One region of the Desulforapulum autotrophicum HRM2 genome, then DNA from elsewhere that is predicted to be linked to it. Evidence: riboswitches for the same ligand, from Rfam matches in the RefSeq annotation. Region 1 holds a riboswitch; each other region holds the start of a gene.
The links. A riboswitch is a leader RNA that binds a small molecule or an ion and turns the genes downstream of it on or off. The one in region 1 is predicted to bind cobalamin.
Positions count from the first base shown of each region.

Region 1 (3,609 bases):
CTTTGTGCATGGTATTTGTGCAGATGAGGAGAAAATCCGCACCTGCTGACTCCACATTTTTTGCAGCTTCTGAAAGAATTCTGGCTGTGCCGTCCCAGTCTCCAGCCTGTTGCAGTTTTTCTATGGGTTCAAAATCAACACTGTACAGAACAATTTTTGCTGAATGCAGACCGCCAAGGGCGTTTTTAACCCCCTCATTAATGGCACGATAGTAATTAAGCGTACTCTCCCAACTCATACCACCTATCAGACCGATTGTTTTCATACCTTTGTTCCTTTTTCCTCGACGCCTGTGAAGGCGTTGTCCATTGGAAAGACGTTCAAATATAAATTGAATATCTCCATTCCGGTCAGCGACATTTTAAACTCCTTTTTTTGGGATAAACCCGACTATTGATCTGAGCCGGGTATCAAATCCAGGGCCTGCTGGATATGGTCGACAAAGATATCAACAATTTTTGGATTATAGCCCACACCCTTTTCTGTGACTGTAACGGCAATATCGCGTTCATTAAACGCATTCTTCCAGGAATCTTCATCACCGTTTAAATCCTCTGCCACATGGACACCTGCCACGAGCATCAAAGGGATCAACGAGACCTGGCGGACACCGGATCTGGCAAGTTTTTCAATGAGCAGGTCCTTGGAAGGCTCCTTGTCCACAACCCCCACATGGATGCCAGGGCCATATTCATTTTTCAAAATGGTATCCAGGGCAAGATATGAGGTCCAGGCCGGATGATCGGTTCCATGGCCGACCAGGACAGTTGCCTGTTGGGGGTCAGAGGATATCTCCAGCGAAAGGGCCCTGCTGACCTTTAGATAATCATCATAGGCGGTTAAAAGGGGCAGCCCCATGCTGGTTCGAATGTCGCTCTGGTCAGCATCTCCCACCAGGCGATAAAATTCATGGCCCCAGGTCAGGTGCATGGACTGGACAACGGCCCAGGGATATCCCTGCTCAAAAAGTTCGTCTAAAACGGTTGAAGGATGCTTGACCTTAGCTGCAGAATCACCCTTGAGCCTGTGGCGGACAATTCGGGAGGTATAGGCCCATCTGATGTCATGGTCTGGAAATTTTTCCCGGACAATCCCGTCCATAAAGGCATAGGTATCCAGGGCCCTGGAGGTGGTTCCAAATGCAGATAAAACAATAGGTGTTTTCATCATCTAATACCTTATCAAAGATGTTGATGAGATGGACATACACCTCACCGGATTTAGATCGAATCAAAAACGGTTGAATGATCTTGGTGTCCGCAGTTGTATAGGCATCAATCTTATCTTTTCGGGTGTTGTCCGTGTCTGTAAACTGGCTGCGGCAGGAACGCACGGTACATTCAACTCGGGTCGTGCCTGCAATTTTTGATAAATGATGGAGGGATTTAATCCCCCCATCATATCGGGTGCTGAATGATTACTTTACTCGTTGATTATGTCCTTGATATGCTGGCCATAGATCTTGACCCATTGATCATTTTCGCCCAGACCTTTGACAATGCACTCAACAGTTATACCCATTTTCGTAAAAATCGTTTTCCATGAATCCTCTTCGTCACTTGCCATATCATTATTGGCATGGTCACCGGCAACAACCATCAACGGTTTTAAAACAATTTTTTTAACATTGGTGTGCTTGAGCCCCTGGGTAACCGTATCCAGGGAGGGGAAACCTTCAACGGTTCCGATAAAAATATTTACATCTGGATACATCCTGCGCATCTGGTCCTGCAGTTCTGCATAGACCCCAGTGGAAAAATATTCATTTCCATGCCCCATATAAACAAGAGCGGCACCACGGGATTTAGCATATGCAACATCTTCGGCAAGGGCCTTTGCAGCGATTTCAATGTCTTCATGGTAATCAGGGCTCTTTCCAGGCTCACCAAGGGCAGGCCTTCCAAGGACAAGTTTATCAAAGGGCATGAATTTAGCTTTCAGGGTCTTTATGCTGTTAAAGCCTGCAACATAGGATTTAAGGTCAGCAAATTCTTCACCGGCATAAACATGGGTGGGTTGAACAACAATGGTTCTGTAGCCCTCATTTTGAAGATCTGCAATGGTTGCAAGGGGATTTTTTATATACAGAAATTCTTCTGGGACGCCCTTATTTTCCGATTGAAAGGCCGTATCCGTTTGACGTTCCTGCCAGATTTTTCTGATGATATTGGAAGTAAATGCGTGCTTTACAACAACCCCTGGATTCTCGTTTCTTACCAATTCACCAATGTTGATAAGTGATTTTAACGCATCTGGATATGAGGTACCGAAACTTGCAAGCACAATGGCTTTTTTCTGGGATTCCGAGGCAGAAGCAACAGACGTCAATGCGAGCAAAACAACCAATGAGAAAATAAAACAACCGATTTTCTTAATCATTTTTAAACTTTTCCTTTAAAAAAGAGACCCTGATGCTCAACACAATTCATATCTGCCCGCCTAAATAAAAATCATTTCAAACACGTACCAGGTCATAAAAATAAAAATTCCCTGCCTTGAAATCAAGGCAGGGAATCCCGTATTGAAACCCCTGATGTGATCAGGGGATCCTTTTTCCCATAAATAAACGATCCGTCCCATTCCCGGTCCATGGAAATAGAGACAACTCTCAAGGCAGGTCTTCTGACTTTCGGATCATCCTATACGCATGAACTTCATGCAAACCGCGCCTTCCCATTTTTTAAAAAAACAGTGGCAATTTGCGGTTTTCGTCCCCGATTACAGCGACGGGCTCGTTCCTGAATTCCACAGGATTCCCATTTTAAGCTGTTGAGCACCTTAAAAGCGGGCTGCAAAAAAACGCTGCCCTTTCTACGATTGATAGTAATAAGAGCAAAGTTGTTTTTTTGTCAATAAAAATATGACTGATATTTTCTTGACACCCTTCTGTCTCCTTGATACTTGAATCGGTGAATCAGGTACCCATTTAAAATGCATGGGTAAAAAGGGAATCCGGTTTAATTCCGGAACGGGCCCGCCGCTGTATACGGGGACGAACGCCAGAGAATGCCACTGTGGAGCGCCATGGGAAGGCCTGGCAAGTAGAATGATCCAAAGTCAGAAGACCTGCCTGATTCACAGGGATGAGATACCCATGGTAACGGGATCCATCAGTGATCATAAGGACAGAAAGGGAAGCCCTTGATCGATACCCATCGGTTAGGGGCTTTTTATATTGAACGTCCCGGCCACTTGAATTTTTTATATTTTTTTTAATCCGATTGCTTTTAAAGGAGGCAGAAGAATGAAAAGAAACATGGTGTGTCTGGCAGGTTTGTTACTGTGCCTGTCCATTGCCCAGACGGCAATGGCCGAAGAAAGAAGTATGGACATGGACGAGATGGTCGTCTCGGCCACCCGTACAGAAATATCCCTGGATAAAGTAGGCGGAAACAGCGTCACGGTCATCACATCCGACGAAATCCAGGCAAAGCACCTGAACAGTGTGGCAGAATTACTGAAAACAGTACCAGGTATCAGCCTGGTTTCCAGCGGTGGTCCCGGCACAGCGACCTCTGTGTTCACCCGGGGGGCTGACTCAAAGAACACATTGATACTCATTGACGGCATCATGATCAACGATGTTTCCGGGGCTAGCAGGGGGGCGGA
Region 1 is NC_012108.1:869,900-873,508, reverse strand. It holds gene HRM2_RS03765 (aspartate/glutamate racemase family protein) at 1-265, opposite strand, end outside; gene HRM2_RS03760 (sirohydrochlorin cobaltochelatase) at 391-1,170, opposite strand; gene HRM2_RS03755 (sirohydrochlorin cobaltochelatase) at 1,423-2,379, opposite strand; cobalamin riboswitch at 2,596-2,796, opposite strand; cobalamin riboswitch at 2,900-3,088, shown strand; gene HRM2_RS03750 (TonB-dependent receptor plug domain-containing protein) at 3,245-3,609, shown strand, end outside.

Region 2 (3,609 bases), 740 kb from region 1:
GGCGTAGAAGCCGTAAATGGACCGGTTCATGGCATGGGCCAGTTCATAGACATTTTGGTTCCTGACCGCTTTGAAATCCCGCCAGCCTGTTCTGTTGACGATATCAAAAGACGGCGCTTTGGCAGGATCATGGGGAAAATTGTCCATCCACCCGGCCCCGCAGGCACTTAGTATTATAAAGTCAGGGTCCACCTGGAGGATAATCTCGGGATCCAGGGTGCCTCTTCCGCCCTTACCTTTGGACGTGCTTACCAGCAAGGTATCAGCAATGTTGTCACCACCGGCCACAGCGATCAGATCGCCCCAGCCTTTTCTCTTACTGGTCTGGGTTAATCCAAATACTTCGGAATACCCTCTGAATTCATAATAAACTTCAGGTTTCTCAGTGATCTTTGAGATTTTAGACGCGATCAGGTCATACTGGTTGTCCAAAAAGGCGACCACTTCGGCAGCCCGCCCTTCCTGCTGGAATATTTTGCCCAATATTTCCAGGGTCTTTTGGGCAGAGGTACGAACACTTTTGCCGGGCACATCGATCATCACAATGGGGATACCCACCTCTTCAAGCTGGGCCATGATGGCTCCAACGTGGTGGTGGGCGCCCATGGCGGAGTTGACGATGAACACATCGGGGTCCCTGGCCAGGATCATCTCAAGGTCAAAAGGCGCGTTATGTTCAGAAATCTGGCCGAAGTGCTCCAGGTACTTACCCACGACGGGGGTGTAAACCCTGTCATATTTCCCAATGCTGCGGCTTCCGCTTTCACCGGAGGCTACCAGCTTGTTAAAGGCGTCCTTGCCCAAAAGCGGTATTATATAATCGATGACATCCATGGTGCTTATGGCATAGGAGGAGACCGGAAGATCGATGGTTACCTTGCGTCCCTTGGCGTCGGTGATGGTCACAGAATCGGTTTTAGGGGCCTTTTCAGGCATGGCGGCCGGGTTGAACCGAACCCGATCCACCGGCTTTTTCACCACTGGCACATAGCCCAGGGCCTTGGGATCTATACCGGCCTTTTTCAAGGCATCGGCCACGGCTGCGCGGACCGCATCTGCGGTTATGGTGGCACCGGAAACCCCATCCACATCCAAGGCCTGCTGTTCCACAATGGCTTTGCTCAGTTTTTCAATGGGGACGGTCCCCACCCCCTTGGTCTCGTGGTGTTTGTCATCTATCGCCACTGAAAGGATTTTGCCTTTATTGTTGAGCTCAACCTCGATATTGACCTCGCCGTGGTAACCCACGGCCGTACCTTTGTAAGAGCCGGCAAGCGATTTTGCCTCTATTGCAGATGGGCTGAATGCAGCCCATGATGCAAAGAGAAAAACAGCGGTAAAAAAAAGGGATAAACACTTATTCATGACAATCTCCTTATGCGAAATAATTGCTGATATGTGAACGATCTTAACCGGCCCCAGTATGTATTCTGAAAACAAAAAAACCTTGCTGCCCCAAATGGCCGCAAGGTTTTAAAAAGGCATTCCCCCACTCCACGAAGGCATCTATCCTGACTGCTTGGCCGGTCTCCTGACTTAGGTTCTTCCTACTGACCGCGCCTTCCAGAATCAGTTGATCCCGTGGCATTGGCGGCGTTCGTCCCCATTCACAGTGGCGGGTCCGCTGCGGAATTTCACCGCATTCCCGATTATCCCTATAGAGGGCACCCAGCAATCTATCTATCTATCTATCTATCTATCTATCTATTTATCTACTCTGATTTCTCGATATACTCTCCCTACTCTAAGCAATCGCCGACATGGGAACAGGCTTTATCGGCCCCAGTATGTATTCTAAAAACAAAAAAACCTTGCTGCCCCAAATGGCTGCAAGGTTTTAAAAAGGCATTCCCCCACTCCACGAAGGCAATCTTTCCTGACTGCTTGGCCGGTCTCCTGACTTAGGTTCTTCCTACTGACCGCGCCTTCCAGAATCAGTTGATCCCGTGGCGTTGGCGGCGTTCGTCCCCATTCACAGTGGCGGGTCCGCTGCGGAATTTCACCGCATTCCCGATTATCCCTATAGAGGGCACCCAGCAATCTATCCAATTTTTCATATACTCTCCTTAACTGGTTGTCAATACATTACGCCACAAATCAGCAATTCTAATTTTGGATATCAGTCCGTGTGACGGCGGTCGGTATTCCTTTTCTGAACATTGAGAAACAAAGGGGATCAGATTTTCGGGCAGGACAAACCCAACAAAACCGCAAATTGTCTGAGGGAGGTACGACCGAGTTTTTGCGGTTTGGGTTTGCCCTGTTCGAAAATCCCCCGACTTTTTCGGTTCAGAAAGGGAATACCGACTGCCGCATATACATTAAAACCAAAATTAGAATTGCTGGCCACAAATATCTCCAGACTTCCATATCCATACCATTGGGCTTTAATGCCGATGCCCTGAAAAGAATTGAAAACTTATTTGCCAACAACATTGACAGATCCCGCAGGCCAGCAACGGGAATGCAAATTTGTTCCAACCCTCAATGCCAGGGGCAACTGATTTTTTCCAGAAAATTGCTGCCCTCATTCAATATCACCCCCAGAAGGCTCATGCCGAATATTCCCACAAACATGGCGTTGAAATCCATTTGCCCCCAGGCGTCCATGATCAAATATCCCAACCCCTCGGTTGTGGCAAAGGACTCCACAAAAAACAAGACAGCTACACTTACCCCTGAGTTCAGGCGAAGGGCTGTAAAGCCGTGGGGCAGGGCGGCTGGCAGATATCCTTCCCAGAACAGCTGCCACTTGCTGGCCCCGAGGGATCGAATTGAATCCAGGTGCTTGGGGTGAATTCCCCGGACCCCGTCCCGGGTGGCCACCAATACCTGGTACCCGAGAATCAGGCTGATGATGATGATCTTGGAAAAATCCCCCAGCCCGAACAGCAAAAGCACTACGGGCAACAATACCACCTTGGGGATGGGATAGGTCATGGTTACAAAGGGGGACAGAAATTTGTCAAACTGACGGGAGCTGCCCATGAGGATTCCCAGGGGAAAGGCAACTGCCCAGCCAATGACCATTGCCGTCACAGCCCTGAAGGTACTGGCTGCGAAATGGTGCCAGAATTCAGACGTCATAAGCGCCCTGAAGAATGCAAGGACAGCATCTTCCGGACAGGGCAGGACATTTCGGGACAGCAGAATGGCCATGACTTTCCATATCAGATAAACCACCAGAATCGTTATGGCATATGGAACAGCGATGCGTCGGAGAAAGCTCACCAGTACTCCCCTATTCGATGCCGGATGGACCGGATCAGTTCGTAATATTCATTGGACCGTCGGTAGGCAATATCCCCAAACCCGGGGTTGTCGAATATTTCATGTATGGATGCCGGAGACCCGGAAAGAATCAGGATGCGTTTGCCCAGAAAAACAGCCTCTTCCACACTGTGGGTGACCAGAAGATAGGGAACAGAGGTCGCAAGCCAGGTGGTCAGCAGCGTGTCCTGGAGATTTTCCCGGGTGATTGCATCCAAAGAGGAGAAGGGTTCATCCATGAGCAGCAGCCGGGGTTTGGATACATAGGCCCTGGCAATGGCCACCCGTTGCTGTTCACCGCCGCTCATCACCAGGGGAAAATCGTTTTCACGGCCCGCC
Region 2 is NC_012108.1:129,340-132,948, reverse strand. It holds gene HRM2_RS00500 (ABC transporter substrate-binding protein) at 1-1,365, opposite strand, end outside; cobalamin riboswitch at 1,505-1,687, opposite strand; cobalamin riboswitch at 1,870-2,052, opposite strand; gene HRM2_RS00490 (ABC transporter permease) at 2,485-3,231, opposite strand; gene HRM2_RS00485 (ABC transporter ATP-binding protein) at 3,228-3,609, opposite strand, start outside.
Region 2: another riboswitch for cobalamin. It lies ahead of HRM2_RS00500 (ABC transporter substrate-binding protein); the one in region 1 lies ahead of HRM2_RS03755 (sirohydrochlorin cobaltochelatase).

Region 3 (3,609 bases), 970 kb from region 1:
GGGGCCATGGGAGGCAGGGGACGAATTTCCAGCTGCTTCAGCCCTTTGAGCACCATTTGAATCATTATAAATCCTCTTCAGTTAATACCAGTTTTTTGATTCGGACGGCTTCATATCCCCGGGCCTTTGCCTCTCGTTCAAGTTCCCTGACATGGGCCAGGTGGTCCATGGGGTATACCGACGCCTTGTCCAGGCCAACTTCAATAAATTCATCGGGTTTTATCCTGAGATACCCTGTGCTGATTTTGATGATCAAAAGTTCCATGTCTATCTCCTTGACGAGGCTAAGTCAAACCAGGGAATAAAGTTTTTCCAGCCCTTTTTCAGAATCTGTGTTCTGGGCGGTCACCCAATTTTCCAGGGTGTCAAAGGCCTTGCCGCTTTCAAGGAGGACAGCGGCCTTCTGTATACCCTGGTCCAGGTTGTCAACCTTACCCGCAGCCAGGAAAATCAAGCCGGCATTGAGGAGGGTGGCATCTTTTCTGGCCCCGTTTTCCCTATTGGCAATGAGGCCTGCAAACCGCCGGATCTCTTTTCCAAGTTCAAGTTCTGGTCTCAAATCCTCATAGTTTGGGGTCGATAATCCCAGGGATACCGGGTCAATGGTGAATTCAGATATTTCACGTTTTCCCGTATCACCGTCGGTCTGGATCCGCGCACAATGGGTGGGCCCGCAAACGGATGCCTCATCCATGCCAAGGCCTGCGCCCGCCACTTCTCCGTAAAGGACAATGGCGCTGTGGTATCCGATCTGGGCCATCACCTCTGCCACGGGCATAATCATCTGCCTGGCATAGACCCCCCTGACGCCAATGGCAGGAAGGGCAGGATTGGCAAGGGAGGCGGCAATGTTCAGGGTAGAACCGAAAAAAATTTGTGACAGAATTCGTCCCAGGGCATTGGGATGGATATGGGGACTCATGCCGTTGAATAATCCCAGGCCAGCGGATTTTATGCTTTGGGCCACGGTGTCGGCCGTACATTCCACATCAACCCCCAGGGCCTCTGCCATATCAACGGTGCCACAGACAGAGGTGATGGCCCGTGCCCCGTGGCGGGCCATGGGCACTTTTCCGGCTGCAGCAATGATGGCTGCTGCCGTACTGATATTAAAGGTTTTAAAGGTATCCATGCCCGTGCCTGAGTTTTCAGCCACGGCCAGGTCCAGGTTCACCTTGGTGGTGTCCAGTTCATAAATGGCCTGCCAGGCACCGGCCACTTCTTCAGCGGTTTCTCCCTTGGCGGTCAGTGCGGATAAGAATGCCCCCTGCTGAAGCTCTGTTGTGGCGTTGTTGAGAACGGTGAGAAAGGCTTCATGGGCCTGATCACGGGTGATATTTTTTTTATTGATAAGGCGGGTGATGATCACACCAAAGGCTTTATCTGTATCAACGGACATAAGTCTCCTCCTGAAAATAGTATTCAACAGGATCTTATTCCAGCGGATATCCCTTGGTCTTTTGCCCGGGCAGGCTTTCCGGCTGACGGATCATTCTCTGACCTGCGCCTTCCCCTTTCGTTTTGGTAAGGAACCAAATTAAAAAAGTGGCATCATGCAGGCCTTGTCCCCGGTCACGGCAACGGCTGGTATGCAACGGAATTTCACCGTTTTTCCTTTTATCCCTGGCCCCCCTTATGCTTAAATTCATTTTGGGGGCGGCAGGCACCCTGGCAATGTCGAAAAGTATACGTGATGACAGGCGAATTTGTCAATACGCAGTTTGATTAAGGGGCTCAGATGTAAATAATTCCACAAATATGGTGCAGGATTTCAGGTTGAATATTTCACCGAACTGAGATAGGCATAAACCCTATTGAAACATTAAAATTGGAGCATCATCACGTGAACCTGAACCACATCAATTTTGTCGACAGCCACATGCACCTTGATCTTGTGCAGAAAAGCGACCCGGATCGCATCCAATGGATCAAAAAAGTTCATTGTCTGGCTGTATCCTGGGCCTTTGCAAAACATATCGACACGACGGCGGATCTCCATCGGGCCCTTGCACTTCAGAGAGAAACCATTCACCACCTTAATTCTACCGGCCTGCCCTGTTTTTATCTTTCAGGCGTGCACCCCCGCAACATCCCCCCCGATCTGAAGACCGGAGCCGTTGCTGACCTGATCATGGAGAATATTGACGACAAGCTATGTCTGGGTATGGGGGAAATTGGTCTTGAAACGGCATCAAACCGGGAAAAGGATATTTTTTCAGCCCAGATGTCCCTGGCGCCACAGATCATCGGCAGGGACAAGGTGATCGGCATTCATACCCCCAGAAAGGATAAACAACGGGTTACCCGGGAAATTCTGGCCCTTCTGGAAAACCTTCCCGACCTGAGGGATTCCATTGTGATCGATCATTGCACTCTTCAAACTATCGGTACGGTACTGGAGCAAGGATTTCGGGCTGGAATCACCGTAAGTCCGGTCAAGACATCCGGCGGTGAACTCCGCCAAATCGTGGCAAGATACCCCGATCACCTGGATAGAATCATGCTCAATACCGATTCCGGGGATCTGTATTATGAAGACCTGTATATGGTTTTTATGGATCCGGGGATGCCGGAAAGCCTGAAAACCGCCCTTACCAGAGACAACGCACTCATTTTTTACAAAAAAATCAAATGATGCCCCCCACCAAACGCTATTTCCTTGAACACCGTCTCCGTGTGGCTAAAAAGCTTGCACCCCATATTTTTATCTAACGGTCTCTGGGTTCTATGCTGACTGCCTACATTTTCATATCCCCTGTTTCCATGAATCGCTGATGAAAGGAAAACGCCTCCCCCAGCAGATGGGGTTCATGCCCACCCACCTTGTGCAAAGCCCGGCTGTAATAATCCCACAACAGATCCCGGTAATCGGGGTGGGCACATTTTTTAATAATTGCTTCGGCCACCTGGCGTGGGGTGAGGTTCCGTGTGTCCACCAGTCCCTGTTCGGTGACAATGACATCCACAGAGTGCTCTGAATGGTCCACATGGCTCACCATGGGTACAATGGCAGAAATGGCTCCGTTTTTGGCCATGGAAGGGGTCACCATGAATGAAAGCGCCCCGTTTCTCTCAAAATCCCCGGATCCCCCAATGCCGTTCATCAGCTGGGATCCCATAACATGGGTGGAATTCACATGCCCATAGATATCCACCTCCAGGGCCGTGTTAATGGCAATCACCCCCAGACGACGGATCACCTCCGGGGAATTGGAAATCTCCACAGGCCGGAGAATAATCTTTTCTTTGTATCTATAAATTTCTTTAAAAAAACGTTCCCTGGCTTTTTCAGACAATGTCATGGCCGAGGCAGATGCGGCCCGGATTTTTCCCATGTCAATCAAATCCAGCACACTGTCCTGGATCACTTCGGAATAAAGATCCACACTTTCAAAAAAATCATCATCCATGAACCGGCTCAACAGCGCATTGGAAACATCCCCCACCCCGGCCTGCCAGGGCAGTGTTTTTGGCAAACGGTCTTTTTTCATCTCATGGCGGACAAAATCCAGAATCAGCTCCCCAATGCGCAGGGGTATTTCCCCGGGGGGCTGGAACACGGCACAGGTATCTTTTTCACCGCTTTTCAAGATGGCCACCACCTTATCT
Region 3 is NC_012108.1:1,837,524-1,841,132, reverse strand. It holds gene cobT (nicotinate-nucleotide--dimethylbenzimidazole phosphoribosyltransferase) at 1-65, opposite strand, end outside; gene HRM2_RS07955 (hypothetical protein) at 65-265, opposite strand; gene trpD (anthranilate phosphoribosyltransferase) at 290-1,399, opposite strand; cobalamin riboswitch at 1,451-1,686, opposite strand; gene HRM2_RS25070 (TatD family hydrolase) at 1,829-2,635, shown strand; gene HRM2_RS07935 (succinate CoA transferase) at 2,739-3,609, opposite strand, start outside.
Region 3: another riboswitch for cobalamin. It lies ahead of trpD (anthranilate phosphoribosyltransferase); the one in region 1 lies ahead of HRM2_RS03755 (sirohydrochlorin cobaltochelatase).

Region 4 (3,609 bases), 930 kb from region 1:
CCACCAAGTCATCGTCACGCCCAGCATCGGTATTTCACTTTTCCCCCAGGACGGTGAGGACATTGAAACCCTGCTCAAAAATGCCGATATTGCCATGTATTTTTCCAAACGCATGGGTCCTAATATGTTCAGTTTTTATGAGCAGTCCATGAATGCCGATGCATTGAAACGAATGACCATTGAGAATCATCTCAGGCAGGCCCTGGGGCGGGGTGAGTTTGCCCTGCACTACCAGCCACAGTTCGATCTGGTCACAGGAGAGGTATGTGGTGCTGAAGCTCTGCTGCGCTGGCATAACTGGGAGTTGGGAAATGTTCCGCCAATTGAGTTCATCTCCATAGCCGAAGAAAACGGGATGATAGTGGCCATTGGTGAATGGGTCATGCGAACGGCCTGCAGGCAGACCAGGACCTGGCTGGATCAGGGATTACCCCTGCAGCGGATTGCCGTTAATGTTTCCGTGAATCAGTTTACCCATACTGATTTCCTGAATATGGTCAAAAGCATACTTGAAGAAACAACCCTGGATCCCCAATATCTGGAAATCGAAATAACCGAAAGCCTTCTGGTAAAAAACGTGCCGGAAACCACCAACATCCTGCATGCACTGAAAAAAATGAACATCCGGATTGCCATTGATGACTTTGGCACCGGTTATTCAAGCATGAGTCGCCTGAAAGAAATCCCCATTGACTGCTTGAAAATTGATAAAACCTTTGTCGACGGCATTGCCATCGGCAAAAGAGATCAGTCCATCATCACCGCCATTATTGCCATGGCTGAAGGCATGAACCTGAGATTAATTGCCGAAGGCGTTGAAACCACAGGCCAGGTTGATTTCCTGCGTGTAAAACAGTGTCAGGAGGTTCAAGGCTACCTGTTCAGTAAACCACTGTCAACTCAGCAGGTTGAAGTTTTTTTTCAAAAAGCCTTTTCTCTTGAAAAAAATCTGGAGAATACCGGTGATGATGTTCCGCCTTTTCCTGCTTGACAAAATCATGGTGTGTGGGGTATGAGCCCTTGTACGATCTGAACAACAAGCGTGTTCAGTATTTTAAAAAAAGAGACGCTTTCTGGTGCCTTCCCCTGGGAAGGCCGGGGCCTGACAAAGGTTCAGACCCTGCAGGGAACCCGGTTTAATTCCGGGACGGACCCGCCGCTGTGAGTGAGGACGACCGCCGCAACCGGTCACTGTGCTGCAGGTTTAAAGAACGAACCAGCACGGGAAGACGCGGCCATTAGGATGATCCACGAGTCAGAATACCTGCCAGACAGGCAAAAACAGACGTTCTCGGAGAGATGGTAAATCCCCGGGCTGATCGTGTGTCAGCTGGGGATTTTTTATGCTGGCACACAGTATCGTTCGGAGGATCGCCCCGGCAACCGCCCAGGCTTCCATCCGACTGGAGAAGATATGAACCCATATCAACTGTTTCTGTGCCTGCTTTTTGCCTATACCGCCCTGCTCATAAGCGTGGGGTGGTACTTCAACAAACGACAGCAAACCCAGACCGATTTCTTTCTTGCCGGAAAAAATGCCGGGATGCTATCCATCGGTTGTTCGGCTGCGGCATCCTGGCTCACCGCCGGCGGCATCCTGGCCGTTATCGGTTTTTTCATGCTCCTGGGCATGGGATCTGTCTGGGGATTTGTGGCACCCAACATCATCGCCCTGTTCGCCATCGGCCTGTTTGTCAGGAAAATAAAAGGCCTGCCCGCCATCACCCAGCCCGAACTTCTGGAGCTTCGCTATGGCAGCTATCTGCGACTGCCCGTTGCCATCATCATCACCGTTGTGATGATCCTGTTTGCCGTGGCAGATATCAAGGGCTTTGCCATGGTGCTTTCCACCTTCTACGGCGTCTCTCCTTTGATGTCGGCCCTGATCGTCGCCCTTGCCGTCTCCATCTACGTCACCATGGGTGGGCTCTCTGCTGTGATTGCAACAGACATCATCCAGTTCCTTTGCCTGACCCTCTTTGTCCTCATCATGGCTGGGGTGGTAATGACCAGCGCAGGAACCCTCACTGCCGAACCGGTTGCAGCACTGTTGACATCCGTGCCCGACAACTGGTGGAACCCCGGTTCCATCGGCTTACCCATGATCCTGATCTTTTCCATCGCCATCATTCCCGGTTGGATCACGGAACAGGACCAGTGGCAGAAGGTATGGGCAGCCACGGATGAACGCAGTGCCAGGAACGGCATGTTCCTGGGATCGGTTCTTGTTACCGTTGTGTTTGCCGGCTGCGCCTTCCTGGCCCTGGGCCTCAACACCATCTATCCCGAGATTGCCGGTGCAGGATTTCCCATGGGAATGGCCAGGGCCGAACCCGCCCTTCTCACCTTTATCATGGACCACAATTTTTCTGGATTCATCCTGGCCCTGAGCGCCGTGGGCCTTGCCACGGCCGCCATGTCATGCACAGACACCTTTGCCACCTCAGGGGCCTCGTGCATCTCCAGGGACATCTTCCAGCGCTACCTTCACCCCGGGGCCACCATGAAGCAGATGCTTGTGGTCAACCGGATCAGCGTGGTGATCATCATCGTCTTTGCCACACTGGGATCGTTCTTCATCGGCTCCATCATCGACGCCATCCACATCGCCACCTTTATTGCAAGCGCCTCCTATTTTTTTGCCCTCATGGGCGGACTATACTGGCGCCGGGCCACCGGCCAGGGTGCCGTGGCCTCCATGGTAACCGGTTTCATCATTCAGTCCGGCCTGGTGATCCTGGACCTTGCAAAAACACCGCCCATGGCGCCTCCGTTCCTGGAAACAATTCACCCGATACTCATGGGACACGGGGTGATCCTGTCCATGGCGGTAAGCGGCCTTGTGTTTGTGGGTGTCAGCCTTTCAACGGCCCCCACCTCCCGGGTGAGGCTGGCCCTGTTCTTCAAAAACGAAGCAGAAAAATTGACCACGGCCATGGCAACACCGGCCACGGCCATGGCAGCACCGGAGATCCTTGACTTGATCCAGGAACGCCCCCGGGGCAACCGAACCACCCTCCACCTGAGCTGCGACATCCTTGGCACCCTTGAGTGGAAAAACTTTGTCGATAACCTTCAGGGTTCAAGGGAACACTGGGTGTCGGCGTCGGGCCGGGAATCCATCCGACGCATCACCCACCCGGACATCCTCTCGTGTGTTTCAGTCTCCCGGGGAGCAACCAACGCCACCCTGTGGCTGGAGGCGGAAGCCGAGACCAACAGCCTGGAAAGGGTGAAACAGGACATGGCCCATGCCTACACCGAAATTCTCACAGTGGTCAAAGGGTAGCCATCCATGAAAAAGGATTTTACAAACGCTGATCCGGCCCACCACGATTTTCAGTACCTGGAAGATCTGTCCACGGCCTACTGGTATTCCCAGGTGCTGTTTACCGCCCTGGAGCTTGAAATTTTCAAGTTCCTGGACCAGGGCATCTCCACCCTTGACGACCTTGCCTCTGCCATGGATTGCCGTGAAGCAGAGTTGTTCCGACTGCTCAGGGCCATGGAAAGAATGGCCCTTGTTGGCCATGACAGGGACCACTGGTACAACGCCCAGGTCGCCTCCCGCTTTCTCGTACCAGACAGGGAAGGCTACATGGGGGCTTT
Region 4 is NC_012108.1:1,798,919-1,802,527, reverse strand. It holds gene HRM2_RS07810 (putative bifunctional diguanylate cyclase/phosphodiesterase) at 1-991, shown strand, start outside; cobalamin riboswitch at 1,058-1,286, shown strand; gene HRM2_RS07805 (sodium:solute symporter family protein) at 1,415-3,289, shown strand; gene HRM2_RS25055 (DUF2284 domain-containing protein) at 3,296-3,609, shown strand, end outside.
Region 4: another riboswitch for cobalamin. It lies ahead of HRM2_RS07805 (sodium:solute symporter family protein); the one in region 1 lies ahead of HRM2_RS03755 (sirohydrochlorin cobaltochelatase).